DNA from 2 places in the Bacillus atrophaeus genome. Region 2 is predicted to be linked to the other one. Evidence: a T-box and tRNA genes for the amino acid it is inferred to sense, from the RefSeq annotation. Region 2 holds a T-box; the other holds one or more tRNA genes.
What was found. The T-box of region 2 lies ahead of tyrS (tyrosine--tRNA ligase). A T-box ahead of a tRNA ligase gene usually reads a tRNA of that ligase, here a tRNA-Tyr.
Positions count from the first base shown of each region.

Region 1: it has a tRNA-Tyr gene. The T-box ahead of tyrS (tyrosine--tRNA ligase) is inferred to sense a tRNA for this amino acid. The anticodon was not compared.

Region 1 covers NZ_CP154443.1:1,495,951-1,511,578, reverse strand. Annotated here, with positions in the region: gene AAHT65_RS07965 (Tn7-like element transposition protein TnsE) at 1-164, opposite strand, end outside; gene AAHT65_RS07960 (TnsA endonuclease C-terminal domain-containing protein) at 372-560, opposite strand; gene AAHT65_RS07955 (TnsA endonuclease N-terminal domain-containing protein) at 575-988, opposite strand; gene AAHT65_RS07950 (hypothetical protein) at 1,246-2,067, opposite strand; gene glmS (glutamine--fructose-6-phosphate transaminase (isomerizing)) at 2,203-4,005, opposite strand; gene glmM (phosphoglucosamine mutase) at 4,438-5,784, opposite strand; gene AAHT65_RS07935 (CdaR family protein) at 5,808-7,247, opposite strand; gene cdaA (diadenylate cyclase CdaA) at 7,240-8,061, opposite strand; gene rsiW (anti-sigma-W factor RsiW) at 8,238-8,864, opposite strand; gene sigW (RNA polymerase sigma factor SigW) at 8,878-9,441, opposite strand; tRNA gene AAHT65_RS07915 (tRNA-Gln) at 9,671-9,742, opposite strand; tRNA gene AAHT65_RS07910 (tRNA-Tyr) at 9,747-9,831, opposite strand; tRNA gene AAHT65_RS07905 (tRNA-Thr) at 9,851-9,923, opposite strand; tRNA gene AAHT65_RS07900 (tRNA-Val) at 9,927-10,002, opposite strand; tRNA gene AAHT65_RS07895 (tRNA-Glu) at 10,006-10,080, opposite strand; gene AAHT65_RS07890 (DUF523 domain-containing protein) at 10,264-10,719, shown strand; gene AAHT65_RS07885 (GNAT family N-acetyltransferase) at 10,734-11,216, shown strand; gene murQ (N-acetylmuramic acid 6-phosphate etherase) at 11,324-12,241, shown strand; gene AAHT65_RS07875 (MurR/RpiR family transcriptional regulator) at 12,254-13,105, shown strand; gene AAHT65_RS07870 (PTS transporter subunit EIIC) at 13,133-14,500, shown strand; gene pbp4b (penicillin binding protein PBP4B) at 14,561-15,628, shown strand, end outside.
Region 2 covers NZ_CP154443.1:63,561-79,188, reverse strand. Annotated here, with positions in the region: gene acsA (acetate--CoA ligase) at 1-1,691, shown strand, start outside; T-box leader at 1,742-1,980, shown strand; gene tyrS (tyrosine--tRNA ligase) at 2,030-3,298, shown strand; gene sr7p (small protein SR7P) at 3,430-3,558, shown strand; gene AAHT65_RS00480 (LysR family transcriptional regulator) at 3,647-4,528, opposite strand; gene AAHT65_RS00475 (DMT family transporter) at 4,663-5,631, shown strand; gene AAHT65_RS00470 (DUF421 domain-containing protein) at 6,290-6,868, opposite strand; gene AAHT65_RS00465 (hypothetical protein) at 7,158-7,337, shown strand; partial or broken gene AAHT65_RS00460 (peptidoglycan-binding domain-containing protein) at 7,879-7,956, shown strand; partial or broken gene AAHT65_RS00455 (cytosine permease) at 8,008-8,187, shown strand; gene AAHT65_RS00450 (alpha/beta hydrolase) at 8,412-9,023, opposite strand; partial or broken gene AAHT65_RS00445 (flavin reductase family protein) at 9,113-9,310, opposite strand; gene AAHT65_RS00440 (ring-cleaving dioxygenase) at 9,372-10,310, opposite strand; gene AAHT65_RS00435 (DoxX family protein) at 10,448-10,846, opposite strand; gene AAHT65_RS00430 (MarR family winged helix-turn-helix transcriptional regulator) at 11,344-11,790, opposite strand; partial or broken gene AAHT65_RS00425 (NADPH-dependent FMN reductase) at 12,034-12,583, shown strand; gene ycaC (isochorismate family cysteine hydrolase YcaC) at 12,782-13,426, shown strand; partial or broken gene AAHT65_RS00415 (antibiotic biosynthesis monooxygenase) at 13,524-14,116, shown strand; gene AAHT65_RS00410 (amidohydrolase) at 14,130-15,628, shown strand, end outside.

The DNA.
Region 1 (15,628 bases), 1.4 Mb from region 2:
TCTGTAGTACCTTCAACTTCTTCATCAAGCGTTAATTCATTTTGTTGGCTGCCATTACTGCTTTTACTATGAATCGTGTACTTTTTCGCTCCTGACTTTTCTGTTTGTACGATTTCGGGGTGTGAAAATAAAATTTCACTATAAGGTATTTGTTTGTTCTTCACATGGTGATTCTAAGAATTGTGCCACCATTAGAATTTGGTTTAACAATCGCTTTAATTGTTATTGGCTTTGTAAATAACCACTCCAATTTTACAGGCCCAGTATTGATAAATGTGTAGGCTACATTTTAAATACTCTTCTTAAATCTTGATTGGATAGTAGCCAAACTAATTGATAGAGAAAATTGTCTTTTGTGTATTTACGATGAATCATATTGCTCTCACCTTCTCAGAAAAATCTTTTCTTACTGTTTTGATTTGTTGAATTTGGTTTACATCCAGCTTATCTAATAAATCTAGTTCTATCGCTTTAGTGATAACTAAATGCTTAAATAGCGAAAGACCACAACCAACAGCCATGCCAAAATCACGTTCAAATTCTTTAACAAGCTGTTTCACCGTTTGATCTTCCGCTAATAATTTTTGATAAAATATATGCTCATATCATCTATCTCATATGCTGTAACTTCTTCAAATCCTTCAATAACAGAAAGGTCCGAATAGCCATGCACAAATGCAATATTATGTGCCATGTCTTTTCGTATTTCTAGCTCCGTCACAATCCCCCAGTCAACATCTTGTCGTTCCCAATAGACACGTTCAATCTCAAATTTCTCTAAAACGCGTTCGTCCATTAAATCGTCTTTGTATTTTAACGTGCGTGCTAAATACTGATGTTGCTGGTCTTTATTAATCGTTATTAAAAAATCTGTCGTCATTTCAACTGGCTCTCCAGTCTTCGGGTTAGTTGGATGCTTGATACCTAGCTCACCTGCAATAACGATTGTTTCTTCAATAGGTAGCAGTGGATATTGTTCACATATCAATTACCAAATCGGAATATTCCAACAAATATAAGTAGTTTTGTTCCAAATATGATAAGAACTGGAAAACGGCAAGGGATTTTAATGCCCTTCAAACGTGTAACACGACCCAATGAAGGTACATCTTGAATTGTCACCCACGGCTTATAATCAACCCCTAAACCTTGTCCGCGACCTTCTTTATATTTTCTTATCAATAGAGGGCGAACGTTTTCGCTTGGACATTCTATCTTTACCTTCTTCCTAAATTTAAATAAGTATTAAATCACATTTATAGCTATTCTAGAAAAATTACGTTTCTGTATACTAGGTATTTTCAAATTGAATTGTTGAATTGCATTCTTTTCAAAATACTCATCACAGTAATAATTATGATATTGAGCTACCCACTCGTATTTAGAATAAAGTTTATTATCGCTTTTGAAGTTGTTCAATTTAGTTAAAATAATATCCTTGTGACTTTGTATTTTTTGAATATATTCCATGATATCTTCAGTCGTGTTATATACTTCATGTAGTCCATACAAATAATTAATAAAAACTTTATCATCTTCATCTATTAATAAATGTGAATTCTGTGGAGCATATGATGCAGAACCATAATAGCCCAGGTGTTGCGATACCATTTTAATCATTTCATCACTTAAAATAATTCTAGGATAAATTGCCTTACTACTTTCTAAATCATGCGCTTCAATTAACGCTGGTCCATAAGCAAAATCATCATCACCATAGTAATCTCCTAAATCAATACCGCCACGCAAGAAATACCCATTTAATGTCATCTCTAATTGGTAATCAATAAATGACATAAACAAACTACCTGATTGCCCTTCACCATCTTCAAATCTTGGATATGCTAGTATGACATTGTCAGTAAATGTTTTAAAATGACCATATGGGTTCATCTCTCTCATTAACGCATATTGTTTTGTAAGAATTTTATGAAGATCTTTAAGTAAGTGATTTCCAGACTGTAGGTTAGGTGTGTTTATAATTAAACTTGAAAAACCTAAAATATCAGTAAAACAAACTATCGATTCTAATAGACTCGGATTATTGGGATTATATTTGGGTAACATTTTCACTCCACCTTGAATAATAAAAAATAACCTCTTACGGATATCATAACGAAGAGGTTATTTTTTATCAAACTTTATTATAAATGATCAATCTTTTTTATAAAACTACAATCATATCCAAAGGGGTAAAACACTTTATTCTACAGTAACACTCTTCGCAAGGTTACGAGGCTTATCAACATCACAACCGCGATGCAGTGCAGCATAGTAAGCGATCAGCTGCAATGGAACAACAGAAACCAATGGAGCAAGCGCTGAGTTTACTTCCGGTAGTACAAATCTGTCATCCGCATCGTCTAAGCCTTTCAGTGAAATGATGCATGTGTTTGCTCCGCGAGCGGCAACTTCTTTGACGTTTCCGCGGATGCTTAGGTTTACGTGCTCTTGTGTTGCCAGTGCGAATACTGGTGTACCTTGTTCGATCAAGGCAATCGTGCCGTGCTTTAGTTCTCCGCCGGCAAAGCCTTCTGCCTGAATGTAAGAAATCTCTTTCAGCTTCAGCGCGCCTTCGACACATACGAAGTAGTCAAGGCCGCGGCCGATGAAGAATGCGTTTCTTGAAACAGTCAGGTATTCACGGGCGATCATTTCCATTTCATCCTTCTGATCGCAAAGGGCTTCCATTGCATTCGCTGCAATTCCCAGCTCTTGAACGAGGTCAAAACCAATGTCAACGCCGTTTCTTTCAGCAGCCACTGATGCAAGGATTGCCAGAACGGCAATTTGTGCAGTGTATGCTTTTGTTGATGCAACGGCAATTTCAGGGCCGGCATGCAGAAGCAATGTGTAATCCGCTTCACGGGAAAGAGTTGATCCCGGTACGTTTGTAATCGTCAGGGCTTTGTGGCCCATTGCTTTTACCTGTACGAGAACTGCTCGGCTGTCCGCTGTTTCTCCGCTTTGAGAAAGGAAGATGAAAAGCGGTTTTTTCGATAGAAGAGGCATATTGTATGAGAATTCGCTCGCAACATGAACTTCCACAGGCACGTTTGCCCACATTTCGATGTATTGTTTTCCAACAAGTCCCGCGTGGTAGCTCGTTCCGCAAGCCACAATGTAAATGCGGTCCGCTTCAGCTACAGCGTCAGCGATATCGCCTGCCACTGAAAGCTTGCCGTTTTCGTCTTGGTACGTTTGGATGATTTTGCGCATGACAAGCGGCTGTTCATCCGTTTCTTTCAACATGTAGTGAGGGTATGTGCCTTTTTCGATATCACTGGCATCAAGTTCTGCGATATAAGACGCACGTGTCATGATCTCACCGTCAAGGTTTTTAATCACGACTTGGTCATCAGTGACGATCACCATTTCTTTATCCATCAGCTCCACATATTCATTCGTTACTTGAAGCATCGCCATCGCATCAGATGCAACAACATTAAATGTATCTCCAAGTCCGACCAATAGCGGGCTTTTGTTTTTTGCGACAAAAATCGTTTCTTTGTTCTCGCTGTCGAATAAAGCAATTGCATAAGAGCCTTTTAACAGTGTAAGTGTTTTGCGGAACGCTTCTTCTGTCTCAAGTCCTTCGTTTACAAATTGCTCGATTACTTGAACGACAACCTCCGTATCTGTATCGCTTTTTAATTCTGTGTTCTGTAAATACTCGCGCTTCAGCTGAACGTAGTTCTCGATCACGCCGTTATGAACAAGTGTAAAGCGGCCTAATGCGCTTTGATGCGGATGGGCATTCAGATAACTTGGTTCGCCGTGAGTTGCCCAGCGTGTATGTCCGATACCTGCTTGAGAAGCGACGTTTTGATCAACGACTTCACGAAGATCGGCGATGCGTCCTTTTTCTTTGTACACATGTACGCCCTGTTCATTCGCAACTGCAATACCGGCGGAATCATAGCCGCGATACTCAAGCTTCTCCAACCCTTTTAACAAGATTTCCTTCGCATCAAGCTGACCGATATAACCTACAATACCACACATTTTTTCTTCCTCCTAAGTTATACAAGGAGACGAAGAAAGCCGATTTCATGGGGACTTTCAGTCGTCCCCTCATACATGTTATTTTGGAAGACCATGTGATTTCTCTTTGTTCAAGGAGTCGCCTCCTTGTTTTGAAGAAATCCTTACGGCTGTGATCTTGATAAATCAGCCGGGAGGCATCCGCCGAAATTTCGATAACCTCCATCCTCGTCAACTAAGCCGTTTTTCGGGCGCTTAGTCCGGGCGCTATAATTATAAGTACCTTACTATCCTGCCTTTCCTGTTGAATGAAAAACAAAGACAAGACAAGCTTGATTTTACAACATGTGCCAAGAATGGTCAATTGATTTATGAACCATCTTTGCAACATGTCTCACAATCATTCTATGCCAATCGCGCTTGTCTCGTTCTCTTCTCTGTTTATACGTTTCGTTACTCGATTCCCATTTCTGACCGGACGACATTAACAATTCTTGTGACATATTCGTCACAAAGTTCTTTTGTCCGAGCTTCAGCCATAACACGAACGAGCGGCTCCGTACCCGACGGACGCACTAAAATACGGCCGTCACCGTTCATTTCTTTCTCGACTTCAGAAATGACTGCCTTTACTTTTTCGTTTTCTTCCACTTTATACTTATCAGATACTTTTACATTCACTAAAAGCTGCGGGAATTTCTGCATTTCAGCCGCAAGCTCTGACAGCGGTTTGCCGGATGCTTTGAGCGTGTTCATCAGCATGATCGCTGACAGCAGTCCATCGCCGGTTGTGTTGTAGTCAAGGAAAATTAAGTGTCCTGACTGCTCGCCTCCGACGTTGTAACCTTCTTTTCTCATTGCCTCTACGACATAACGATCGCCGACTGCCGTCTGTATGCTTTTGATTTCTTCTTTCTCAAGGGCTTTGTAGAAGCCGAGGTTGCTCATTACTGTTGAAACAACTGTTTCTTCCTTCAGGCGCCCTTCAGATTTCAAGTATTTCGCGCATATGTACATGATTTGATCGCCGTCCACGACATTTCCTTTTTCATCAACGGCAATCAGGCGGTCGCCGTCACCGTCAAAAGCCAGGCCGATATCGGCGTTTTTCTCTTTTACGAAAGCACTTAACGCCTCAGGGTGCGTTGAGCCGACTCCGTCGTTGATATTTAAGCCGTTCGGAGAGGTTCCCATTGTCGACACGTCCGCATCCAAATCTGCAAACAGATGTGTCGCGAGCGATGACGTGGCACCGTGTGCACAGTCAAGCGCTACATGAATGCCTGTGAAATCATCGTCCGCTGACTGCTTCAAGAATTGCAGATATTTCTGCCCGCCTTCAAAATAGTCATTAACAAGGCCAAGATCAGCTCCGACCGGTCTTGGCAGCTTATCCTCAGGCTCATCCATCAGACGCTCGATTTCCTCTTCCTGTTCATCTGAAAGCTTAAATCCGTCTCCTCCGAAAAACTTAATGCCGTTGTCCTGTACTGGATTATGAGAGGCGGAGATCATGACGCCCGCCTCGGCATCCATGGCTTTGGTTAAATAAGAAACTCCCGGTGTTGAAATGACACCCAAACGCATCACTTCAGCTCCGATTGATAAAAGTCCGGCGACAAGGGCTCCTTCCAGCATATGTCCGGAAATGCGTGTATCGCGGCCAATCAGCACTTTTGGACGTTGTTTATCTTTTGTCAGCACATACCCGCCAAAACGACCGACTTTAAAGGCCAGCTCAGGTGTAAGTTCACTGTTGGCAACACCTCTTACACCATCTGTTCCAAAATACTTGCCCATTTATAATCGCTCCTTTTTCATTCTCATGAAGATTGTGAATCTGTATCTGATTCATCTTCGTTTTGATCATTGTTTTGATCTTGGTTTTTGTCTTGTTTTTGATCCTTGCTCTTGTCACTGTCCTGATTCTTTTTTTGGTCACTCTCTTTTTCATCTGTCTGGTCACTTTCATTCTGATTGCCGGACGTACTGCTGTCTTTCTTCTCAGTTGAAGAAGTGCTGTTTTTAGATGTAAGCCTTATTTTGGCGTTTTTTTTCGCCAAGGACCAAGTTACATTCTGCGGACCGTTTACTTCAAGCTTGACGCTGTGTTCCCCGTCGTCCAGATCTGAGACATTGACATACAGCTCGACGTCTGATTTTTTCAGACTGTCTATAATACTGGGAGAACCTTTTGCAGTGACGTTCATCATTTTGGATTTCGGATCAAGAAATTCAATATTTTGCGTGCTGCTCAGCCCCACCGTTTTAATGGAAACTCCGTCAAAATCCTTATCGGCCTCACTGTCCACTTTAATATTTAATGTGATTTTTTCAGGCGATATTTTTTTCACTCCGTCTGGAAGCGGAATATCTGCCTCCATCTCTGTGTCCTTACTAATTTTACTTAAATCAACGTTAACTCCGTCGATAAATTCAAGCGAATCCAATACATCCTGCGGGCCGTAGACGGTCACCTCGCTCGGACTTGACTCTATATTAGAAATGCTGACACCGTCAGGAAGGCTGCCCGTACGCTCGACTTTAAAGGGTACCTTTTTGCTCGGGCTTGTCACCGGGACCGTGATTTTGATCACTGACGGCTCAACATCGACAGGGAGCGCATTCCCGTCTTTGTCATAGACGGTCACTTTGGCTTCCTTTTCAATCGTCTCATCTGCATTCTCAAGGTTAATTGACGCTTTGACAAGAGAAATATTATCAATTACGTCTTTAGAACCGGTAATCTGAACATTTTTCGGACTGACAATCGGCTGCTGCGGAGAGTAGCCTTCTTTCATTTTATTTTTATTATAATATTCGACTTCAACGGGGAAGCTTTCCGACGTTTTTTCCTGAATCGTCACTGTTGTCACGGATGGATTGATTGAAACCGTCAGCCCTTCGGCAACATTTTTGGCTTTCAGTTCTACTTTATGTGTGCCGGTCTTCAGCTTCTCCATATCGGCGTAAATTTCGAAATTCTTTGTCTGTCTCGCTTTTTTGACAGCGCTTGTTGTACCTTTTATCGTTACATTCACCGTCTGCGGAACACCTGTGACGACGTAATTTTCTTCATCATAATACGATTTGACGGGTATATCCGTCAGTGTTGCTTCATCAGTTGTCGATGTCGGGAAAAATGATTCCCCTGGTTTTTTTGGAGTCGGCGCTTGTTCGCTGTTCACCGCAACATAAAGCAAAAGTGCAAAAAGCAGCGCGATGATCTTCACAGCCCAGCGGTTGTTTAGGAACTTATCCATTTTTCTTCGCCCTCCAATACCAGCGATTCGAAGAAGTGTCTCTGGAATTTTTCTTAAACTCGGCTTCAAGCATTTCTTTCAACTCTTCTTCTGTCAATTCTCTGTGAAGGTCTCCGTTCCTCGCTACACTGATGCCGCCGGTCTCTTCGGACACAATAATCGTTAAACTGTCCGTGACTTCACTGATGCCGACAGCGGCTCTGTGCCGCGTACCCAGTTCCTTAGAAATGAACGGGCTTTCGGAAAGAGGCAAATAACAGGCGGCTGCCGCGATTTCATTATTCTTCATAATGACGGCCCCGTCATGAAGCGGGGTATTCGGAATAAAGATATTGATTAAAAGCTCAGAACTCACTTGAGCCTTTAACGGAATACCCGTTTCAATATAATCCCCCATACCTGTATCCCGTTCAATTGTTAAAAGGGCGCCAATCCGGCGTTTTGCCATATAATTAACCGCTTTTGTAATCGCTTCGATTTTCTTATGCTGTGCTTCCTCCACAGGAGTGCCGCTTCTTGAGAAAAAACGGCCCCGGCCAAGCTGTTCAAGCGCTCTTCTCAGCTCCGGCTGGAATATAATGATGATTGCTAAAAATCCCCATGTTATCGCTTGGTCTGTCAGCCACAATAGTGTGCTGAATCCCAAATATGAACTGGCGGTCCGGACTAACACGATGACAACGATCCCTTTCAAGAGCTGGACCGCTTTCGTGCCCCGTATCACCATAATTAATTTATATATCACATACCAAACAAGGAGAATATCAACGGCATTGCCGAGGTACTGCAAAAAAGGGATATCCTCAAAAGCCATTTCCTCGTCCTCCAAGAATTCAGTCATTTCGTTTCTTATGTCAATTTTCGTTCAACAATGGCATATGTACTTTACATAGCGAGCCCATTATACCACATTTTGTTTTCTCAAGTGAAATCGCACAGCCGCCCAAAAATTGTAATTGCTTTATAAAAAAAGAGTAAAGCAGAAATGCTTTACTCTTCTCCGTTCGGGTTTACGGCGTGTACTACACTTTGTCCCGCTGACTTCATTTTATACCAAACCCAGTCGAATAATTCATCAATCTCCTCGATCTCACCGGTAACTTGTCCTGCAGACGCCATGTATTTCTCACCGTTTACCACTGTTACGTTGCCATCTATTTTCCCTTTAATAATAAGCTTGCCGTTTTTTACAGTGACATCGCCTTTCACCGTCTCGCCCTCAGGCACGATGACAGTGCTGTTATGCACCAGGAGATTCGGCTGCTTTGACACGCTGAAATTGTGGTCACTGTGCCAGCTGTTGAAAAACCCTCCGCCCATCAGGATAATGAATACCGCCGCGGCCGCGATAATAGGATGGGATCTGAACCATCTTTTAACTGACGCTCTTTTCTTCTCCTTAGGCAGTTTCGCCATCACATTAGCGGTAAAGTCGGCAGGGGCCTCAACATGCGATGTGCTCCGGACAAGCGCTATGGATTTCTCCATCTCGTAAAAGTGCTTTCTGCACCCTTCGCATAATCGCAAATGGTCTTTTAATTCTTTTTCATCTTTCGGAAGGATATCTCCATCAAGATGTTTATGCATAAGCTGAACAATTTGTTCCGGACAGCTCATTTCATCACCCCACTTAAAGATCCCTTAATTGTTTTCTGAGAGCCTCTCTGCCTCTGTGAATTCTTGTTTTCACCGTTCCCACAGGAATGTTCAGAATCTCGCCGATTTCAATTAATGAGAGTTCATCAATATATTTTAATACGATGACAGTCCTGTACTTGTCTGGAAGCTTTAATATTTTCTGCTGAATGGTGCTCGACAGCTCAAGCGACAGTACTGCGTCTTCGGGGAGAACCCCGTCTGCGGCGATCTGCGAATACATAGTCAGGCCTTCTGTGCCCGCCACCTCTGCATCCAGGTAATAATCCGGCTTTTTTTTACGAATACGGTCGATGGTCAAATTGGTTGCAATTCTGTAAAGCCATGTTGAAAATTTCCGGTTAATATCAAAACTGTCGATATTGACGTACGCTCTGATGAAAGCCTCCTGTGCAATATCCTCCGCCTCATGCACATTGCCAAGCATACGGTAGCAAAGCTGATAAATTTTGTCCTTATAAATATCTACGATGTCTGCGAATGCGTTTTGGTCGCCTTTTTTTACTTGCTTGATTCTTTTTTTGATCATTGTTTCCATGTTTTATCTAACCTCTGCCTTCACCGGTCTGTATGTATACGAACTTCGTTTCAAAAGGTTTCATTTTTTATTATAAAAATAGTTTATCAAATTTTTGGCAGGGTGTAGATGGAAAATCGACAATATACTACCTTAATATATGCTTAAAAATAGTATATATGGTTAATAATCAAAAAACGAAAAGAATCAGCATAGAAAAAGACACCTTTTTAACAAAAGGTGTCTGTGACTGGGCTAGCTGGATTCGAACCAACGCATGACGGAGTCAAAGTCCGTTGCCTTACCGCTTGGCTATAGCCCAAAAATGGTGGAGGGGGGCAGATTCGAACTGCCGAACCCTGAGGGAGCGGATTTACAGTCCGCCGCGTTTAGCCACTTCGCTACCCCTCCATATTCATTTGGAAAACAGTGCCGGCCAGAGGACTTGAACCCCCAACCTACTGATTACAAGTCAGTTGCTCTACCAATTGAGCTAGGCCGGCAAATGGTGGAGGATGACGGGCTCGAACCGCCGACCCTCTGCTTGTAAGGCAGATGCTCTCCCAGCTGAGCTAATCCTCCATTTGGTGACCCGTACGGGATTCGAACCCGTGTTACCGCCGTGAAAGGGCGGTGTCTTAACCGCTTGACCAACGGGCCGTTTTTGTTTCCGTTAAGCTGACAAAAGTTATTATATACAGGTTGCACACCTTTTGTAAAGAGAAAATTTATTTTTTTTATTTTCAAACTTTTTTACCCCTTTTTTAACTGAAAAAGTCCTTCAATTCGCGGACATTTATTTTATGATAGAGCTATCACACGCTATGAGAGGAGACCATTCATATGATATTAGTCAGCTCATGCCTGGCGGGTATTGAATGCCGGTATAACGGCTCCCATGCAGCTTCACAAAAAATCCGGCGGCTTATCGAAGAAAATAAAGCGGTGATGGCTTGCCCAGAGCTTCTCGGCGGCTTCACGACTCCGCGCGAACCGGCCGAAATCATTGGAGGCACGGGCGAAGACGTACTTTCAGGCAAAGCAAAAATCATCACCGCATCAGGCGAGGATGTAACTGATTTATATGTGGAGGGCGCTGCCAAAACATTGGCCTATGCTGAAGAGATACAGGCTTCTGCTGTCATTTTGAAAGAGAACAGTCCGTCCTGCGGAAGCAGCTTTATTTATAATGGAGATTTCTCAGGCCAAAAAATCGCCGGTAATGGTGTGACCTCCGCTCTTTTAAAGCAGGCAGGCTACCGTGTCATTTCTGAACATCAGCTAGACGACATCATGTAAAAGGGGGCAAACCTATGAACAACGATGTATCTTTATCCTTATACAAGCCGGAACACTTATCAGAGCTTGCTGATTTTGAACTTAAGGAGACCGATAAACGCTTCACGGCGCTGCCTAAGGATGTGCTTACGCAAGCAATAACGATCCAAGACCGTTATCCTGTCGTTATTTTAAAAGAAGATCTTCCAGTCGGTTTTTTCATTTTACATATATCTAAAGAAACCATCGCTCCCTATTCCAATAATCCGTACGCCATATTACTCAGCGCCTTGTCGATTAATTCTGTTCATCACGGGAAAGGCTATGCAAAACATGCAATGCTCCAGCTTCCCGCGTTTGTAAGCGCATATTTCCCTTGGTGTGATGAAATTTTGCTTGCAGTCAATCATCTTAACACCCGTGCGAAACACCTTTATCTGAAAACAGGTTTTTTGGATAAAGGGCGCAGAAAAATCGGACCGATCGGCGAACAATTAATTCTTCATTATTACCTCTAAAATGTGATGACTGAAATAAAATTTTATAATTACCTAGTCGTTATTGAAATATCATTCCAAAATATCATATACTGAATAGTAAGAATTATTCATAAGGAGGCATGTAAATGTCAGAACAACCGAACATCCATCATCTAACAACCGAATCGCGAAACAAACAAACCTCCAGTATTCATACAGCCAAAACACTGGAGATTTTACAAATGATCAACAATGAAGACTTTAAGGTCGCAGAGGCCGTTCAACAAGTTCTTCCTGATGTAGAAACCGCAGTCGATTTTGCATTTGATTCATTTCAAAATAAGGGCCGGCTCATTTATGCGGGGGCAGGCACGAGCGGCAGACTCGGCGTGTTAGATGCAGTGGAATGCCCTCCCACCTACAGCGTAAGCCCTGAGAAAGTGATCGGATTAATGGCGGGCGGCGCGGACGCATTTTTGCGGGCTTCAGAAGGCATTGAAGATCATGAAGAGGCCGGAGTCGAAGATTTGAAGAAGATAGGGCTCACCGCAAACGACACACTCATCGCAATTGCGGCAAGCGGCAGGACACCATATGCCGCCGGCGCGCTGAAATACGCCCGAAAAATCGGGGCAAAGACAGTATCTCTCACCTGCAATAAAGATTCAGTTATCAGTAAAGAAGCGGACCACAGCATTGAAGTTCTCGTCGGCCCTGAAGTGATTACAGGCTCTACACGCATGAAAGCGGCAACCGCTCATAAAATGATTCTAAACATGATATCAACTGCCGTGATGATTCGGATCGGCAAGGTGTATGAAAACCTGATGGTAGATGTCAAAATCAGCAACAAAAAACTAAAAGAACGCGCTATCGGGATTATTCAAAGCGTCACAGGAGTTTCATATGAAATAGCTAAAGAAACACTCGAAAAAGCCGATCTTCACGTCAAAACAGCCATTGTCATGCTGAAAACCAATACAGACCAACACCGCGCGACGGCTTTACTTAACAAAGCAGACGGTTTTATCGACAAAGCAATTGAACACTACCATTCAACATAAGGAGAGAGTCATATGGCTACCGGCGGATTGTCTATCATTCAATCAATGAAGCAAAAACTCCCTCAATCAGAACGAAAACTTGCAGACTACATATTAAAGCATCCCCATGAAGCCATAAACAGCACTGTCAATGAAATCAGCACCTCAGCCGACACGAGTGACGCGGCAGTCATCAGGCTGTGTAAATCACTCGGTTTAAAAGGGTTTCAAGATCTCAAAATGAGAATAGCGGGAGATCTTATGAAGCCCTCTCTTCAAGGGTACAGAGACATCGCTCCCCACGAGCCGCTATACTCGATTGCTGAAAAGACGGCAGGCAATGCCATTCAAGCCATCCAAGATACCTCTGATATGCTCGATTATCAAGAGCTGGAACGAGCAGTTTCTATGCTTTGCCAAGCCCACACCGTTCATTTTATCGGCGTCGGTGCCTCCGGTATTGTCGCCAAAGACGCTCAGCAAAAATGGCTCCGCATTCATAAACAGGCGACAGCTTTTACAGATACACATCTGGTGGCGTCTTTAATCGCGAATGCCGACGAGCGTGACATTGTCTTTGCCATTTCTTTTTCAGGAGAAACACAGGAAATGATTGACCTTCTTTCTATGGCGCGGGAAAAGGGGATTACCACAATGAGCCTTACGCAATTCAGCCAGACCTCTGTATCCTCTTTAGCTGATGTTTCCTTATATACCGCTCATTCAAATGAAGCGCCATTTCGCAGTGCCGCCACATCTTCCCGCCTCGCTCAGCTTTTTATGATTGATATGCTATTTTTAGGCATGGCAGCGGAGCGATATGAAGAAACAGTCGGTTATATAGATAAAACAAGAGAAGCCATCCGATCCATGAGAAAGACATAAGCTTTTCAAAATTGGGAGGGGTTTTGCATGAGCAAAGAAGAATATTACAGCACTTTGGCGGAAAAAATCCTAGAGTATTGCGGCGGTAAAGCCAATATCTCATCCTATACCCATTGCATGACACGCTTGCGGATCACGCCTTATGATTCTGACCAAACTGATATTAAGGCTTTAAAACAGCTTGACGGCGTTCTTGGCGTTGTCGAAGCCGAAACCTTGCAAATCATCCTTGGCACAGGAGTCGTCAACCATGTCACTGCCGCATTCTCTAAGCTTCTGTCATCAGGCGAAGATTTCAATTTAAAAGAAGCGGCCGCGAATAAGAAAGCGGCCATTAATAAAAAGAATGCGACTCCGTTTAAACTGTTTTTGCGGAAAATCGCCAGCATCTTTATCCCTCTTATTCCCGCACTCGTCGCATCAGGACTGATCACGGGAATTACCAAAGCCGTCGTTCAGGCGGGGTGGCTCCCTAAAGAATCTCAAATAGCGCTTATTTTAACGGTTATCGGTTCCGGGCTGTTCACCTATCTCGGCATTCTCGTCGGCATCAATGCAGCCAAAGAATTTGGCGGGACACCCGCGCTTGGCGCTCTGGCAGGCATTTTGATTATCAATCCAGAGATTGCGAACATCAGTTTATTCGGTGAACACCTGCTTCCAGGCAGGGGAGGACTGATCGGCGTTTTATTCGCAGCTATATTCATTGCCTATACAGAACAATTCGTTCGCCGTTTTATTCCTCAATCACTTGATATCATCCTTACTCCTACTATCTCGCTGCTTCTAACCGGCATTTTGACATATGTAATCTTTATGCCGGCCGGAGGATTCATTTCCGATCTGATCACTTCGGGTCTGTTAGCCATTTTACAAGTTGGCGGTGTGTTTGCCGGGTTTATACTGGGCGCAGCCTTCCTCCCGCTTGTCGTAACAGGCCTTCATCAAGGATTAACGCCGGTGCATCTTGAATTAATTCAGTCCATCAAGGATGACCCGCTCCTTCCTATATTAGCTATGGGAGGCGCAGGACAGGTCGGCGCAGCCTTTGCCATTTTCATCAAAACAAAAAAGACCGCGTTAAAGAGAGCGATCGCAGGCGGGATTCCGTCAGGTCTGCTCGGTATCGGCGAACCGCTTATTTTCGGTGTGACACTTCCGCTCGGCCGCCCATTTTTGACAGCTTGTTTAGGAGCAGGCGTCGGCGGCGCCTTTCAAGCCCAATTTCAAATTGCCACGACATCAATTGGAGTATCAGGACTGCCGCTTACTTTTCTCGTCCATACACACCAAATCGTTCTGTACTTAATAGGACTGTTGATTGCATACGCGGCTGGCTTTTTGTTAACGTACGCATTCGGTTTTAAAGATGAAATGGCGGATGAATTCGATTAAGGCCGGGCTGTTTTGGGATAGTAAACGGCATGGCGACACTTTTATAGCAGGAGCGATCTTATGAAAATCATGACTCTGGCGATACTCAGCTCATTATTGACAGTCTCAGTTTTGACGCCGCATGGGGCATTGGCACAAACATCCCTCCGACAAACAGTCGATCCAGTCTATACAAAACCATTAAATACAGAAAAATCACACTTTTCGTCCAAGAAATTAAGGAAGGTTGATCGAATGATTGAACATGACATTGCAGCAGGCTTTCCGGGAGCCGTTCTTGTCGTCGTCAAGGACGGACGCATTATCAAAAAGAAAGCATATGGCTACAGCAAAAAATACGATGGGGACACACTTTTGCGTCATCCAATGAAAATGAAAACCGATACGATGTTTGATTTAGCTTCTAACACCAAAATGTACGCAGCCAACTTTGCTCTTCAGCGATTAGTCAGCCAAGGGAAACTGGACATTTATCAAAAGGTTTCTGCCTACTTGCCTGAATTCAAAGATCACCAAGAAGATAAAATCAAAGGAAAAAGCCTTGTTCGTGTGATTGATGTCCTTCAGCACCGATCAGGGCTGCCATCCAGCTTTTATTTTTATCGACCGGATTCTGCCGGGGATTATTATTCACAGGACCGTAAAAAAACGATTCAGTACCTTACTCAAATCCCCTTAGAATACGAAACCGGGACAAAACACGTATATAGTGATATCGGGTATATGCTGCTGGGGTGTATCATCGAAAACATCACCGGCAAGCCAATTGATGTCTATACGGAGCAAGAGCTTTACAAGCCGCTCGGACTGACACATACAGTCTATAATCCGCTTCAAAAAGGCTTTAAGCCAAAGAACTTCGCTGCAACCGAGAGGCTGGGCAATACAAGAGACGGCGCTATACATTTCCCTAATATCAGATCCGAAACCCTGCAAGGGGAAGTCCACGATGAAAAAGCATTTTACTCGATGGGCGGCGTTTCAGGCCATGCCGGATTATTTTCACGGGTGGATGATATGGCAGTTCTTCTGCAAGTCATGTTAAACGGCGGAAGCTACAAAAAAGTTTCATTATTTAACCGGCAAACCGCAGATCTATTTACGGCTCCATCCGAAACAGATCCGACG
Region 2 (15,628 bases):
AGGGGAATTATAACCTAGAAAATTATGAAGAAGCATATCAGCATTTTGACTGGGCAGAAGCAGAGAAAAATTTCTCCTGGCATCAAACAGGGAAGCTGAACGCAGCCTATGAAACGATCGACCGTCACGCCGAATCGTTTCGAAAAAACAAAGTAGCGCTTTATTACAAAGATGCAAAACGGGAAGAAAAATACACTTTTAAAGAAATGAAGGACGAAACCAATAGAGCCGGGAATGTGCTGAAGCGGTATGGAAATGTGGAAAAAGGGGACCGCGTTTTTATTTTTATGCCGAGAACGCCTGAGCTCTATTTTATTATGCTAGGCGCTATTAAAATCGGAGCAATCGCCGGGCCTTTATTTGAAGCCTTTATGGAGGGAGCGGTAAAGGACCGTCTCGAAAACAGTGAGGCAAAGGTTGTAGTTACGACACCGGAACTGCTTGACAGAATTCCGGCTGACCGGCTCCCGCATTTACAGCATATTTTTGTGGTTGGAGGCGAGGAAGAGTACGGCGGCAAAGTGATTGATTACAATGAAGCAGTGAAAGGCGAGAGCACGAGGCTTGAAATTGAATGGATGGACAAAAAAGACGGCTATTTGCTTCACTACACCTCGGGCTCAACAGGTACGCCGAAGGGAGTGCTGCATGTTCATGAAGCCATGATTCAGCAATATCAGACAGGCAAATGGGTGCTGGACTTACAGGAAGAAGACATTTATTGGTGCACCGCAGACCCCGGCTGGGTGACCGGCACGGTGTACGGCATTTTTGCTCCGTGGCTGAACGGGGCAACCAATGTAATTGTAGGCGGAAGATTCAGTCCTGAAAATTGGTATGAAACGATTGAAAAGCTTGGTGTAAACGTATGGTACAGCGCGCCGACCGCTTTCCGCATGCTGATGGGCGCGGGAGACGAAATGGCGGGCAAATATGATCTCACCTCCCTCCGCCACGTCCTGAGCGTTGGAGAGCCGCTGAATCCTGAGGTCATCAGATGGGGGCATAAAGTCTTTGACAAACGGATTCACGATACATGGTGGATGACTGAAACAGGCGGACAGCTGATATGCAATTATCCTTGTATGGACATTAAACCAGGCTCAATGGGAAAACCGTTCCCCGGAATAGAGGCAGCGATCGTGGATCATCAAGGAAATGAACTTCCGCCGTACAGAATGGGAAATCTGGCTATTAAAAAGGGCTGGCCGTCTATGATGCATACGATATGGAACAACCCGGAAAAGTACGAATCCTATTTTATGCCGGGCGGCTGGTATGTCTCTGGAGATTCTGCTTACATGGATGAAGATGGGTATTTCTGGTTCCAAGGCAGGGTGGATGACGTGATCATGACGTCAGGTGAACGCGTCGGCCCGTTTGAAGTGGAAAGCAAGCTCGTCGAACACCCGTCGATTGCAGAAGCGGGCGTCATCGGAAAGCCTGACCCGGTGCGCGGCGAAATTATCAAAGCGTTTATCTCGCTCAGAGAAGGGCATGAACCGTCTGACAAGCTGAAAGAAGATATCCGCCAATTCGTCAAGCAAGGTTTGGCGGCGCATGCGGCACCGCGTGAAATTGAGTTTAAAGATAAGCTCCCTAAAACACGGAGCGGAAAAATTATGAGACGTGTATTAAAAGCATGGGAGCTGGATCTGCCGGCTGGAGACCTGTCAACAATGGAAGACTAAGCACGTTGACATCAGATTTTATTTATGATAAAAATGAAATAGCTAAATATGAAAAGGTAAAGATTGAGACAAGTAGAATATCCGATTTTGTCCCAGAGAGCTGATGGCCGGTGAAAATCAGCACAGACGGATGCTTCGAATACACTCATGAACCGCTTTTGCAAACAAAGCCTGATGGGGCTTTCAGTAGTGAAAGAACGGATCTGATCCGTTATCAGACAAAGTGATAAGAGAGAGTATGCCCTCATCTTATTAGTAGGGTGGTACCGCGATAACAATCGTCCCTTCGTGTAAACGAAGGGGCGTTTTTATTTTGATAAAAAAGGAGCAGCATACTTATGGCAAATTTACTTGAAGACTTATCCTTCAGAGGATTGATTCAGCAAATAACTGACGAGGAAGGGCTGAATAAACAGTTAAATGAAGACAAAATCCGCTTATACTCAGGCTTTGACCCGACTGCGGACAGTCTGCATATCGGGCACCTGCTGCCGATTCTGACGCTTCGCCGTTTTCAATTGGCTGGCCATCATCCGATCGCCCTTGTAGGCGGTGCGACAGGGCTGATTGGCGACCCGAGCGGCAAAAAAGCCGAGCGTACATTAAACACGGCGGACATTGTTGTGGAATGGTCACAAAAAATCAAAAATCAGCTATCAAGATTTCTTGATTTTGATGCAACCGAAAACCCTGCTGTTATGGCAAACAACTTCGACTGGATCGGGAAAATGAACGTCATTGATTTCCTTCGGGATGTCGGCAAAAACTTCGGCATTAACTATATGCTGGCGAAAGATACGGTCAGCTCAAGGATAGAATCAGGCATTTCATATACAGAATTCAGCTACATGATTCTGCAATCGTTTGACTTTCTGAATCTGTACAGAGACCAAGGCTGTAAACTTCAAATCGGCGGAAGCGATCAGTGGGGCAACATTACGGCAGGCCTTGAACTGATCAGAAAATCAGAAGAAGAAGGGGCAAAAGCATTCGGTCTCACCATCCCGCTTGTGACAAAAGCGGACGGCACCAAGTTTGGAAAAACCGAAGGCGGCGCTATCTGGCTTGATAAAGAAAAAACGTCACCGTATGAATTTTACCAATTCTGGATTAACACAGATGACCGTGATGTTGTAAAGTACTTAAAATACTTCACGTTCTTATCAAAAGAAGAAGTAGAAGCATACGCTGAAAAAACGGAAACAGCGCCTGAGAAGCGGGAAGCGCAAAAGCGCCTTGCAGAAGAAGTGACGGAGCTGGTGCACGGACGTGAGGCCTTAGAGCAAGCGATTAACATTTCGCAGGCATTGTTCAGCGGCAACATTAAAGAGCTTTCTGCTCAAGACGTAAAGGTAGGCTTTAAAGATGTACCTTCGCTTGAAGCGGGACGCAGCCAAGAGCTGACTTTAGTGGATGTACTGGTGGAATCTAAATTGTCCCCGTCTAAACGCCAGGCGCGTGAAGACATTAAAAACGGCGCAGTCTATATTAATGGCGAACGCCAAACAGAAATCGGACACATTCTGTCTGCGGAAGACCGTATTGAAGATCAATTTACCGTCTTGCGCCGAGGGAAGAAAAAATACTTCCTGATCACATATAAATAAGAAAAAAATATCCTTTGCCTTAAACGGCAAAGGATATTTTTTGTTTAGCGCATAGACATTAAGGAAAAGAGTATATTAGATAGGGCAAACACGACAGATCATCACCTTTTAAGCAGGAAGGAGAGCTCACTGTGAATCTCATGTGTACGATTGCGAAAGAAAGATTGCAGCGGGATTATTGGGAGCAGCAGGAACAAAACCGTGTTGTCCGGTGTGACTCAGAGGATGAATCAGACGATAAAAAAAACCCGACCGCATAGCGGTTGGGGTTTTTCTTTTTCATGAATGGGCTTCTGCCGGCGTATAAGGACCGAAAATGAAAATAAAAAACCCTCATTATGGGGCCATTTATTTGTCTTGTCCAGAGTGACAGCGATTCACTTCATAAGCTGCAATTGTTTGTAAGAAGCTTTGCAGTGAGTTTGTTATATAAGTATCTTTACGATGAATAAAGACAGTTGAAATGATACTGTGTTTTTCTGGAATTTTGTGTAAATATACTTTTTCATCCACTGCAAGGTGCTTGACCACAGATCGCGGGACGAGGGTAATACCCAGGCCAAGTGCTACACTGCTTAAGATTGTTTCTAATACACTGAATTCCATAATCCTTTTAGGCATAATTTCTTCTTCTTTTAACCACTGTTCTAATTTAGAGCGATACCCGCAGCCCTGGCTAAATACTAAAAAGGGTTCAATCGAAAATTCCTCCAAATTGAATGTTTTATTTCTTGTAACTAAAACAAGTTCTTCGAAACACACATCATATTGCTGAATCTGCGGATGCTTAATCGGCCCTGTAACAAAAGCGCCGTCTAACCGAAATTCGATGACATCTTTAACTAAATCTTCTGTTAGGCCGGCCTGTATAGATAAATCAACATTTGAAAACTGTTTATGATAGGAGGCTAAAATCTTTGGAAGGCTGCTGACAGTTTCAACTGTGCCAATGTTTAATATACCTGTAGGTGTTTCACTATCTAGAAATACTCGCTTAAGCTCTTGCAAATCAAGCAAAATTTTGCTTGCGTATTCTAGCATTTTGCGGCCTTCCGAAGTTAATGACATCCCGCGTTTATGTCTATTGAATAATGGCGTCCGTAATTCTTGCTCTAACTGCTTAATCCTCGCTGTTACATTAGATTGGACGTAATTTAATTCAACAGCAGCTTTACTAATGCTTCCCTTTTTAGCAACGCACTGAAAAATTTGTAAATCACGCAGTTCCATAAAATTGGCTCCTTTCTTAGATATCATTTTAAATGATCATAATGTTCATTATAGGTTATTTTACATGATATTAACTTCATTATAAGATATGGATTGGAATTTAATCCACTTATTTTTTGAAGGGAAAGAATGTAATGAAAAAAAATCAAGTTTTAGTCGGAGCACTTTTATGTTTAACAGCTAGTATGTCTTGGGGAGCCATGTTTCCGGTTGCAGAAAGGGCTCTAAAGTATATCAATCCTTTTTATTTCTCTTTACTGCGATATGTAGCAGTTAGTATCATTTTAGGTGCATTGCTTTTATTTAAAGAGGGGAAGAAATCGTTTTGTTTTGAAGGAAAAGGGAAGGGCCTGTTGTTTTTTGGAACAATGGCGTTTACAGTATATAATATTCTGATTTTTTTAGGTCAAGATTTAATGGGGCATAGTGGGGTAATTGCGGCTTCTATTATGGAATCTTTAATGCCGATGATTTCCATAGTTATTATGTGGGTTTTGAAAAATGTTAAACCAATGAAACACACCTTCATAAGTATTTTTATTGCTTTATCAGGGGCAATTCTTGTCATAACGAATGGTAACTTATCATTCATTTTCACGTTGAAAGAAAGTTTTATGCCTATCCTTTTCATGTTTATAGGAGTTGTAGGCTGGGTTGTTTATTCTATGGGCGGTAATCATTTTAATGAATGGTCAACACTTCGCTATTCGACTTTAACATGTATTCTAGGAACATTCATATCAGGTATCGTAACATTCTTTGCCACTGTATCAGGTTTCCTATCTGTGCCCAAGGCAGAAGTCATTGGACATATTTATCCTGAAATGGCTTTCATGATTATTTTCCCTGGAGCCATTGCACTTTTATGCTGGAATTTAGGTATTAAACTGTTAACGCCGATTAATGGCATTTTATTTATTAACTTAGTTCCAATCACTACATTAGCGATTGTTGTTTTACAAGGAGGAACAATTACACCATTCGAATTGCTGGGAACATTTTTAGTAATGTACGGTTTAATTCAAAATAATTATTACCAAAGAAAAAATCTTTCTGCCAAAATGAGAAATTTGAATTCCAGAAAGCTTAATAGGGGGTATTAGAATGGACCTCTCGTCTCTTATAATCATTCTTGGAATAGCAGTAATATGGGAATTGGCAACGATTAATAAGAATGTGCATAAAATTCATAGACAGAATGAAGAACTACTCAAACTGTTTTATGAAGAAAGTAAAAGAAACCAGTAAGAATACGGCCTTTTTGTGAATTTGAAGAGAGGAATTGACAGTTAGAGAAGGTATGAAAAGGGGGGAGCATTCATGAATAAAAAAGAAATCGAAATATCTTGAAGAATTAGCGCTGGATGATGAACAGCATTAAAGCTCTTCGAGAATCATTAGAAGAAACAGAAGAAAGTGGTTTGACTGCTCAGTATGGAGTAGACACTTGACGCTATTTTGCCTAAGCCTAAAGGAAAGGTAAATGATCCGGTTTATAAAGAAACGGTAAGGCCGAATGGTAAGGTATAAAAGAATTTTGACTTACGAGGAGAAGATAAACAAGTTTCAAAAACGTATTAGTGACATTACAGATGATCGAGAATGGTTACTCGAAGGGAAAATTTATCGCTGGATTGCTCAGTATATATGGATCTTTCTTTTTCACATATAAAACGTCTGCGTGATTCAATTGTAAATGAAAAAGAATTAAAAAACGTTATTTAACCGGATGTTAGACGCTCTTATCCAGAGCGTCTAACATTAATGCAGCTTTTTAGGGTTCTGTTGAGTCTGTTCCCTGTTTATTTCCTCAAATATATTGTTTTGATTATTCTGTTGGTTGATCGGATTAATGTTCGAAGGATTAAATAATTTCTTAAAATCGCCAACAGTTAAAGGTTTTGCATCATCTTTTAGTTCATATCCTAATTGTCCGTTGGCTTCTAAAGTAGCGTTCTTTACATTGTTAATATTCGAAATGCCATGAAGTCTTAAACGCATTTCAAGTTGATCAACTGTTAGCCTCATTTTTCTTAAATTATCTATATTGATTTGTCCATCTTCTATAACCAATTTTGCTTTTCCGGTTAAAAATTTTTCTACCCAGTTTGCTTTTACTTGAAACCACTCCATCAAAACTAAAGCTACAGTAAAAATAGTAGCGGCGATCAGAGTTTTCCATAAACTTGTTTCTACTATCGGCTGAACGATAAGGGTACCGATTGAGATCATTACTACTGTTTGAGCCAATGTCATTTGTGCAATTGATTTTCTTCCTGAAATCCTCAGAAGAATGATGCCAGACACAATTAAAATTAATGCTTCCCAAGCAAAATTCATTTCATCACCTAGTTTTCATTTTTTTTGTAGTTTTCTTTAGTACAAAAGGTATTATTCATAAAAGAATAAACGGAACAAAAGTCACGAACTGAACGTTTTTTGGGATTTAATAATTGTAGTGTAAACTTGAAGGCACGACGGGGAGGCAAAATATTCCCCATCGCCACAAAAAAATATAGTGATCCAAGAGCTCTATGCCCTTATTGGGTGTAGGGTTTTCGTTCGTCACATTCTGCAAATTATTCCTTTGTTTCTTCCTTTCACCGATAATAAGGTGGGAGGTGATGACATGGGTTATAGGTACGATATGAGGAGCTATAGTTCTCAGCAGCAAGCAATTGTACGTCAAAGAGATGAAGCAGAAAAACGACGTCGTGAAGAGGCTGAGCGACAAAAAGTGAAATGCGAGAGAAGCCAAATGGTAATTATGAAGGTGTCCATTTCACCAAAAACGGAGAATATTTATTAGAATTAAGAGTCTCTGGGACTGCTCTTGTAAATGTTCCTTGTAAAGTTGAAGGATATTGACATTAAGGAATTGTGTAAAACAGGGAGACTCTATCTTGATAAGGTTAAGAAATTTGAGACAGTTACAATTCTTTCTCATGACGTAGAAGATCAAAAGATTATTACAGAATGGGAGTCGCTTCGCAGAGAGGATTTGCCCGAACAATTTTGATTCATAAGAACCAATGAGTAGCGCTTTCCAATGGAGGGCGCTTTTTATATTCTTTGCAAACTGCTTCCGGTAAATCTCATGAGAGACAATTGGAGGTTAACGGCTTGAGAGCAGTGGCAGTTTAGAAAGAATATGAAAGGAGGGAATACATATTATAGGATTTGACCCAGTTGATCCAATGACTGCATTTAATGTTTCACCTGATTGGGTATGTAAAGTTACTGGCCTATTAACCAAAGGCGTTGCTGTTATACAGATTCCAAAGGCGTTGGCGGCGCTCTTTCTATCCAGATAAAAGTGCAATGACTTCAGCATTGACGGCTATTAAGGAGTGAAGACAGCAAATACGGTCAAACGATTCCAGTCTATGCACGGGCTTTCTGGAGATGGTATCTACGGACCGAAAACGAAAGCGCAGCTTGAAGCATTGTTACACCAGAACACAAAAGTTGCACAGGAACTTAACCTTGTAGGTTATTATTTATTACGTCATGGTAAGTATAATGTGAAAGATATTTTTGACTTAAATGGTCAATATGGGAAAATAAACCGAGTCACATGTATAGCGTTTCTTATAGCAATTATTGCAGAAATGCCTTTTATTAATACATCATTCTATGTGGGTCCTATAGCAAAGGTTATTTATGTTGTTACCCTTAATTTAACAAAAAATAGTCAATTTCCAATATAAAGAATAACTACTGTTTGTTAACTAATCATTGTTGAATTTCCTGTAATAAAAGGAAACCCTTTGCTAATGCTGAGCAAAGGGTTTTTGGGTATGGGGGAATATAGTAGTCAAATTTTATTCCACAACATGCTTCCGTTTATCATAAGGCATAGTGTCACATCTACTTATTCGTACTATTTTGACTGTATTTTTTGATACCATTGGGCTGCAGCTTCTACCTCTTCAATTGTCAATTGATGACCATTGTTTTCCCAATGAAGTTCTACATTTGCATTAGCTTTTTCTAATAAAGATTGAAGTTCAGTTGATTCCATTGGCGAGCAAATTGGATCATTCGTTCCAGCAGCAATAAACACGAACTTACCTGATAAATCTGGTAGATTAGTTCCTTTTCTCGGTACCATAGGGTGGTGAAGAACGGCACCCTTTAAGGCATTTTTATAGTGAAATAATAAACTAGCTGCTATATTTGCCCCATTTGAGTAGCCAATGGCGATAATATTATCGCGGTCAAAACTATATTTTTCTGCTGCCTCATCAAGAAATTTATTTAATTCTTTTGTTCTGAAAATAAGGTCTTCTTCATCGAATACCCCTTCAGCCAATCTGCGGAAGAATCGAGGCATTCCATTTTCTAATACATTTCCTCGAACGCTTAAGACAGAAGCTTTATCATCAATTCTTCCCGCAAGAGGCAACAGATCTAATTCATTTCCCCCAGTACCATGAAGTAATAATAATGTCGGTTTTGTTGAATCTTTCCCTTTATTGAAAATATGCTTCATTATTTATCTCCCTCCAGAACACGAACCTCTACTTGCGGTAAGGTGTTTTTCTCAACATTTTGTTCGTCAACAATATGAACCACAAATTACTTAGATTCGATAATATTTCTCGCTGCATCTTTTTGTTTCCTGTCGGATCGTTGAATAGATAACGAAATCATAGGAGGGTTCGATGATACAATATTAAAGTAGCTAAATGGCGTACCATTCAAAACTTCATCTTTTGAAATCGTAGTGACAAAAGCAATTGGTCTAGGTATAATGCTTCCTATTAAAAATTTATAAATTTATCTTTCAGACATAGAACCTGGCTCAATTGAAAGCAAAGAAGTTATTCCCTTCACAAGATTAATCTAGTTCTCTTACGTCAAACGGCAGTAACACTTGTTCAATTTTCTCCCTATGAGGCTCATATTGTGATGGAAGCTTCAAATTTTTGCCCATTGTCTCTTTTGATTCATCATGAGCAAATCCTGGAGGATAAGTTGCAATTTCAAACAGGATTTCTCCATATTCTTTAAAGTAAATCGCATTAAAATAATTTCTGTCTCGTACAGGTGTGACCTCATATCCATTTGCTGCAATATATTCTTGCCAGTCTAATTGGTCTTGATCGTCAATAGCTCGCCATGCAATATGGTGTACGGTGCCAACTCCCATTTGTCCACGTCCGATAGGAGTCAATTTAAGATCAATAATATTCCCTATATCAGCTGTAGAACGATAGCGAGCGAAATCTCCTTCTTTACCAACCAATTTAAGTCCCATTACCTTCTCGAGTAATTCTGCTGTTTTATTAGGTTGAGTTGATAGCAGGGTTGCTCCCCCAAACCCTTTAATAGCGACTTCAGGTGTAACATCCCCAAAGCTCCATGTATTGAGTTCTCCTTCTTCTCTTTCAACAATCTCCAAGTGAAGACCGTGAGGGTCGTCAAATTCTAAATATTGTTCTCCAAAACGTTCCACTCTAGTAAACACAATGTTGAACTTTTCTAGTCTTTGTTCCCAGAATTCCATCGCACCTTTAGGCACTGCATAAGAAGTGACGCCTACTTGACCGCCTCCTATTGTACCTTGGTGAGCACCTGCCCATGGAAAGAAGGTTATAATGGTTCCCGGCTTACCACCTTCATCGCCAAAATAAAGGTGATACGTACCAGGGTCATCAAAATTGACGGTTTGCTTAACTAAACGTAAACCTAACACGCCTGCATAGAAATCGACATTCTCTTGTGGATGCCCTACGATTGCTGTAATGTGGTGAATACCCATTGTTTTTTTACTCATTTTTAACACTCCTCTGTTATAGTTCTTAAAATGTAATTATTTAATTAAAACGGCTTGAAAGGTTACTCTATACTGCTTATAAAATATGGATTTGATAATATTTATTTCATGTTCGAAAATCTCTAATTCGAGATATATTAGAATAAAAATGTATCAACAGCATATTGACCAGGACCTGTTAAAGCAATACCTATTGTAACAGCAAGTAAAGTTAGGTTATATTCGTATCCATTGTTTGTTACCCATAGTCCATTTGCTCCATGTACTTTTACAATAGCCATTACCATTGTTCCTGCAATGATGATTCCTGCAAGGGGAGTTAATAGGCCTAATGCAAACATAGTTCCTCCAAAAAGTTCTGATAATCCTGCTAAAAGAGCCACCGTTATTCCAGGTTTCATACCAATGGATTCAAACCAGCCTCCTGTACCTTTTAAACCATGACCGCCAAACCAACCAAATAATTTTTGAGCACCGTGACCAACAAATAGTAAACCAATGATTAAACGAATGATTAATAAACCGACACTTAGCATTTTAAATCCCCCTTAAATATTTTTATCTCGAATTCGAGATAATTTATTAAAAAAAATGAGAGCTAATAGACCTCTTTGCTCCAAACTATCTATAATATAGGTCATTGAACTACTTCAGATTAATATATTTTTTCTAATTTGTTGAATCGTTTGTTTCCCTCTTTGATAAAAGACTTCTAAGACAGAAGACTCTGTGATATTTAGTTTGCTTTTTGTTATTTCTTCTTTTATTCTTTCATGAACTACTTTAGATGTTATCCTCAATACTAGAAAGGGAAAATTTATGCATTTTCTCTCCAAAATTTAAATACCTTTAATTTAAATATCTTGAATATGAGATAATTGTAATGCGTATACAATTTTCTGTCAACGTTTTTTTTACTAAATTTTTGAAGGGTTAAAAATTTATAGTTGATGCTGTAATTATTGTACCTTTATTATCGAAGAACTATAGTTTACAGGCACTTTTAACAGCAGGACTGATAGGCTATTATCTCCTATGGTTTTTGAATTTTCCTAAGTAAATTTAGAAGTTGTTTTTTCTCCTTGTAATTCAAGTTGGAAAATTGGGATGCCTGAAAATGCTCTTGTTTCGGAACAACTTCATAAAAAAACTCTTTTCCTGCCTTAGTCAATGAAAGGTATTTGGTTTTCCATTCTTGTTCTCGTTTAATTAGCCCTAATGCTTCCATTTTACTTAACAGTTGAGTAATGTTGCCTTTCGTAACCAAAAGCTTGTTTGCCAGTTCTTGTTGGGATAATCGGTCATGAGAACCCACTTGAACTAAGACATCGAATTGGGCTGTCGATAGATTCCACTTTTTCAAATGCTGATTGGATTCTCGGATACTCTGGTTATATATTCTAGCTATTCGGAACCATAACATTAAACCTATTCGTTCCTCTTTTTTAGATGAGGAGTGATTTGTTATGTTTTCTTTCATGAATGTCACCTCATTCATCTTTTATTTCAATCAGTCTAGGGATAAACTGATGTAAAGTCAAGTTTAAACACGTCCAACTTGATACGGAGAAACCAGTATTATAGGTGAAATATCTAGAAATAGATACCTCACATTTAAAAATAAGAATGATTGCTCGATAGCAATGGGATCAGGTATAAGGTCACTTCTTTCGTTTGTAATATTGAGGTATTATAGTGATTAATTTCAAAAGGGAGGAAATGATTGACCAAAACCATTGGACTTATTTGTGTTAGCTTACGGAAAGATTCTTATAATCGAATTATTGCTCAATCATGGATGGATATGGATGATTCCATCCAATTTCGCTGGATCGAGATTAATGAGCTTCCTTTGTTTAACGAAGACTTGGAAAAAGGTGGTGCTCCAGAAACAGTGACATCATTTAAATCTTCTATTCAGGGTGTTGACGGTATCATTATCGTGTGCCCAGAGTATAATTCTGGAATTCCAGGTGTATTAAAAAATCCATTAGACTGGGCAGCGAGACCTCGAGAATCCTCTGTTATGAGCAGAAAATCGGTTGGATTAATTGGAGCAACTCGAGGGATTAGGGACTGTCTATGCTCAAATGCAAATTAGAGAAATACTAGAAACAATGCATGTTCCTGTTCTTCCATTTCAGAAGGTTCTCATTTCACAAGTACATGAAAAGATTGATGCTGTACTTACTGATGAAAGAACAAAACGTTACCTTCAGAGTTATTTACAACAATTTATAAATTGGGTCGATCACAGTCTTGTTCTAGATTAATAGAAAGAGGTCAGTATTTTTAAGAATATGTACATTTTTCTAACTTTTATGAATAATATTGACAATTAATCGGTTTATAATTAAACTGATAGAGCAATCAGTTAAGTGCTAAATTGATTGTACCTAATGAAGAAGTTTCAGATGGATTTTCCAATACATAAACTTTCTTCGATTACTTTAATAAAGGGGGACTTTAGAATGTCTGATTTATATTCTCGTATTTCCAAAGATGATGCTGTCGTGCTTTTAGTGGATCATCAAACAGGCCTTATTTCCGGCTTAGTGCGTGATTATGGTGTGGATGAATTCAAGAACAACGTTATGGCTCTTGCTAACACAGCTAAGTTTTTTGATTTACCTGTGATTTTAACAACAAGCTTTGAAAACGGACCTAACGGGCCATTGATGCAAGAATTGGTTGAGCTTTTCCCTCACGCGCCAAAAATAGCACGACCTGGACAAATTAATGCATGGGATAATGAAGAGTTTGTTAAAGCAATCGAAGAAACTGGAAGAAAACAACTTATCATCGCAGGTGTAGTTACGGATGTTTGCGTTGCTTTCCCTGCACTTTCGGCTATTAAGGCAGGGTATGAAGTATTCGCTGTTACGGATGCTTCTGGAACAGTCAGCAAACAAGTGGCAGATGCGTCTTTAACTCGAATGGCTCATGGCGGTGTGCAGCTTATGAACTGGTTTAGCGTAGCATGCGAATTACAACGCGATTGGCGTAACGATGTTGAGGGCTTTGGCAATTTACTTTCTAGTCAACTTCCTGGTTATCAAAATGTAATTGGAAGCTATAAGGGAGCTCAGCGAGATCTTAGTAAACAAAATGCATAAATTTAGCGCTGATTTAATCAGCGCTCCTTTTTAATTAAGAAGTATAGCAAGGCTTTTAATTTTACGATTACAACTGAAACTAATAATTGCCTTTAAAATGAATCAAGAAAGAGTAACTGTGGGAGAAACTCATACAGGGAACACTATGGATGCTGGTGTTCCAGTAACAACAATTGTTACATGGGAAATTCAAGAAGGCAGAGAAAAACAGTTTGAAACGTGGAGACATGAAATCGAAGCTGCCGCTACTAAATTTCCAGGGCATTTAGGCGTAAATCTAATAGTCCCCAATAACGGATCCAGAGAGTATACTGTTGTTTTTCGCTTCGATACGTTTGAGAATCCCTTGCTTGGCAAGAATCAGATATTCGCCGAGATTTGTTAAAAAAGGCAGAACCATTTCAAGCCACTAATCCAACTTACAAAACTGAAAGCAGTTTGGCTTATTGGTTTATTACGCTGAAAACGCCAGTTCCACCGTCAAAATGGAAAATGTCTATTATTACCGTTCTTGGTGTATGGCCTCTTAGCAAGTTGGTTCCTATAGTGATAGGGCCTATCATAAAAAACATGAACTCTGTTATGTCATCTTTTTTGGTTTCTGTATGTATAGTTTCCTTGCTATCATGGGTAGTAATGCCGTTTTTCGGTAAAATATTTCATCCATGGTTACAGAATAACAGGAAGTAGACGAGGTGTGAACATGAATTTACCGGATATGATTTTATATAACGGAAAAATCACTACTCTTGACCCTTCTCAACCTGAGGTATCGGCTATCGCCATAACTGATGGTTTAATCACTGCAGTAGGTGGAGATGAGCTTCTTGATAGTGCCACAGAAAAAACCAAAAAAATAGACCTTAAAAGAAAGAGAGCTATTCCGGGCTTGAATGATTCTCATATACACGTTATTCGTGGCGGTCTTCATTATAATATGGAATTGCGCTGGGAAGGTGTGCCATCACTTGCTATCGCTCTGGAAATGCTTAAAGAGCAGGCAAGACGCACACCTGCTCCTCAGTGGGTAAGAGTAGTTGGAGGCTGGTCTGAATTTCAATTTAAAGAAAGACGGATGCCAACTTTGGAAGAGATTAATGCTGTTTCTGAAGACACACCTATCTTTGTACTACATCTTTACGATAGAGCACTAGTAAATCGTGCAGGACTGCGTGCACTGGGATACACAAAAGATACACCAGATCCTCCGGGTTGTTTAATAGAACGAGATAAACGAGGTAATCCAACGGGTCTTTTAATTGCCAATCCTAACGCTTCTATTCTTTATTCAAGTCTGGGTAGAGCCCCAGTACTTAATTTTGACGACCAGATTAACTCAACTCGCCATTTTATGCGCGAATTAAATAGATTAGGTATTACAAGTGCTATTGACGCAGGCGGCGGGTTCCAAAATTATCCTGACGATTACAAAGTTGTTGAACATTTAGCCGAGAAGGATCAATTAACTTTGCGTATTGCCTATAATCTATTTACACAAAATCCAAATCATGAATATGAAGACTTTGCTTCATGGGCAAAAATCGTTTCTCCAGGTCAAGGAAGTGATAAGTATAAAATGAATGGTGCCGGAGAAATGTTAGTATTCTCGGCAGCCGATTTTGAAAAATTTCAAATGCCGCGGCCCGACCTAGCTACGGTGATGGAAGCTGACTTAAAGAAAGTAATTTCTCTATTGGTGGAAAACCGTTGGCCATTCCGTTTACATGCAACTTATGACGAGTCAATAACACGTTTCTTAAATGTTTTTGAGGAAGTCAACAGAGAAATTCCTTTTAATGGTCTACGCTGGTGGTTTGACCATGCAGAAACAATCTCAGATCGTAGTATGGAACGTGTTAAGGCTTTAAATGGCGGTATTGCCATCCAAGACCGCATGGCTTTCCAAGGTGAATACTTTGTTGATTTATACGGAAAGGAAGCTGCAAAGCGTACTCCTCCGATTTATCGTATGCTAGACTTGGGTATACCTGTTGGCGCGGGTAGTGATGCAACGAGGGTTTCCAGCTATAACCCTTGGGTTGCTCTTTACTGGATGGTTGCAGGAAAAACCATTGGTGGACTTTCGATATACGATGAAAAGAATAAACTTGACAGAAACGTAGCTCTGGGATTATATTCCAAAGGAAGTGCATGGTTCTCTGATGATGAAGATAAAAAGGGAACCCTTGCAGTAGGTCAGTT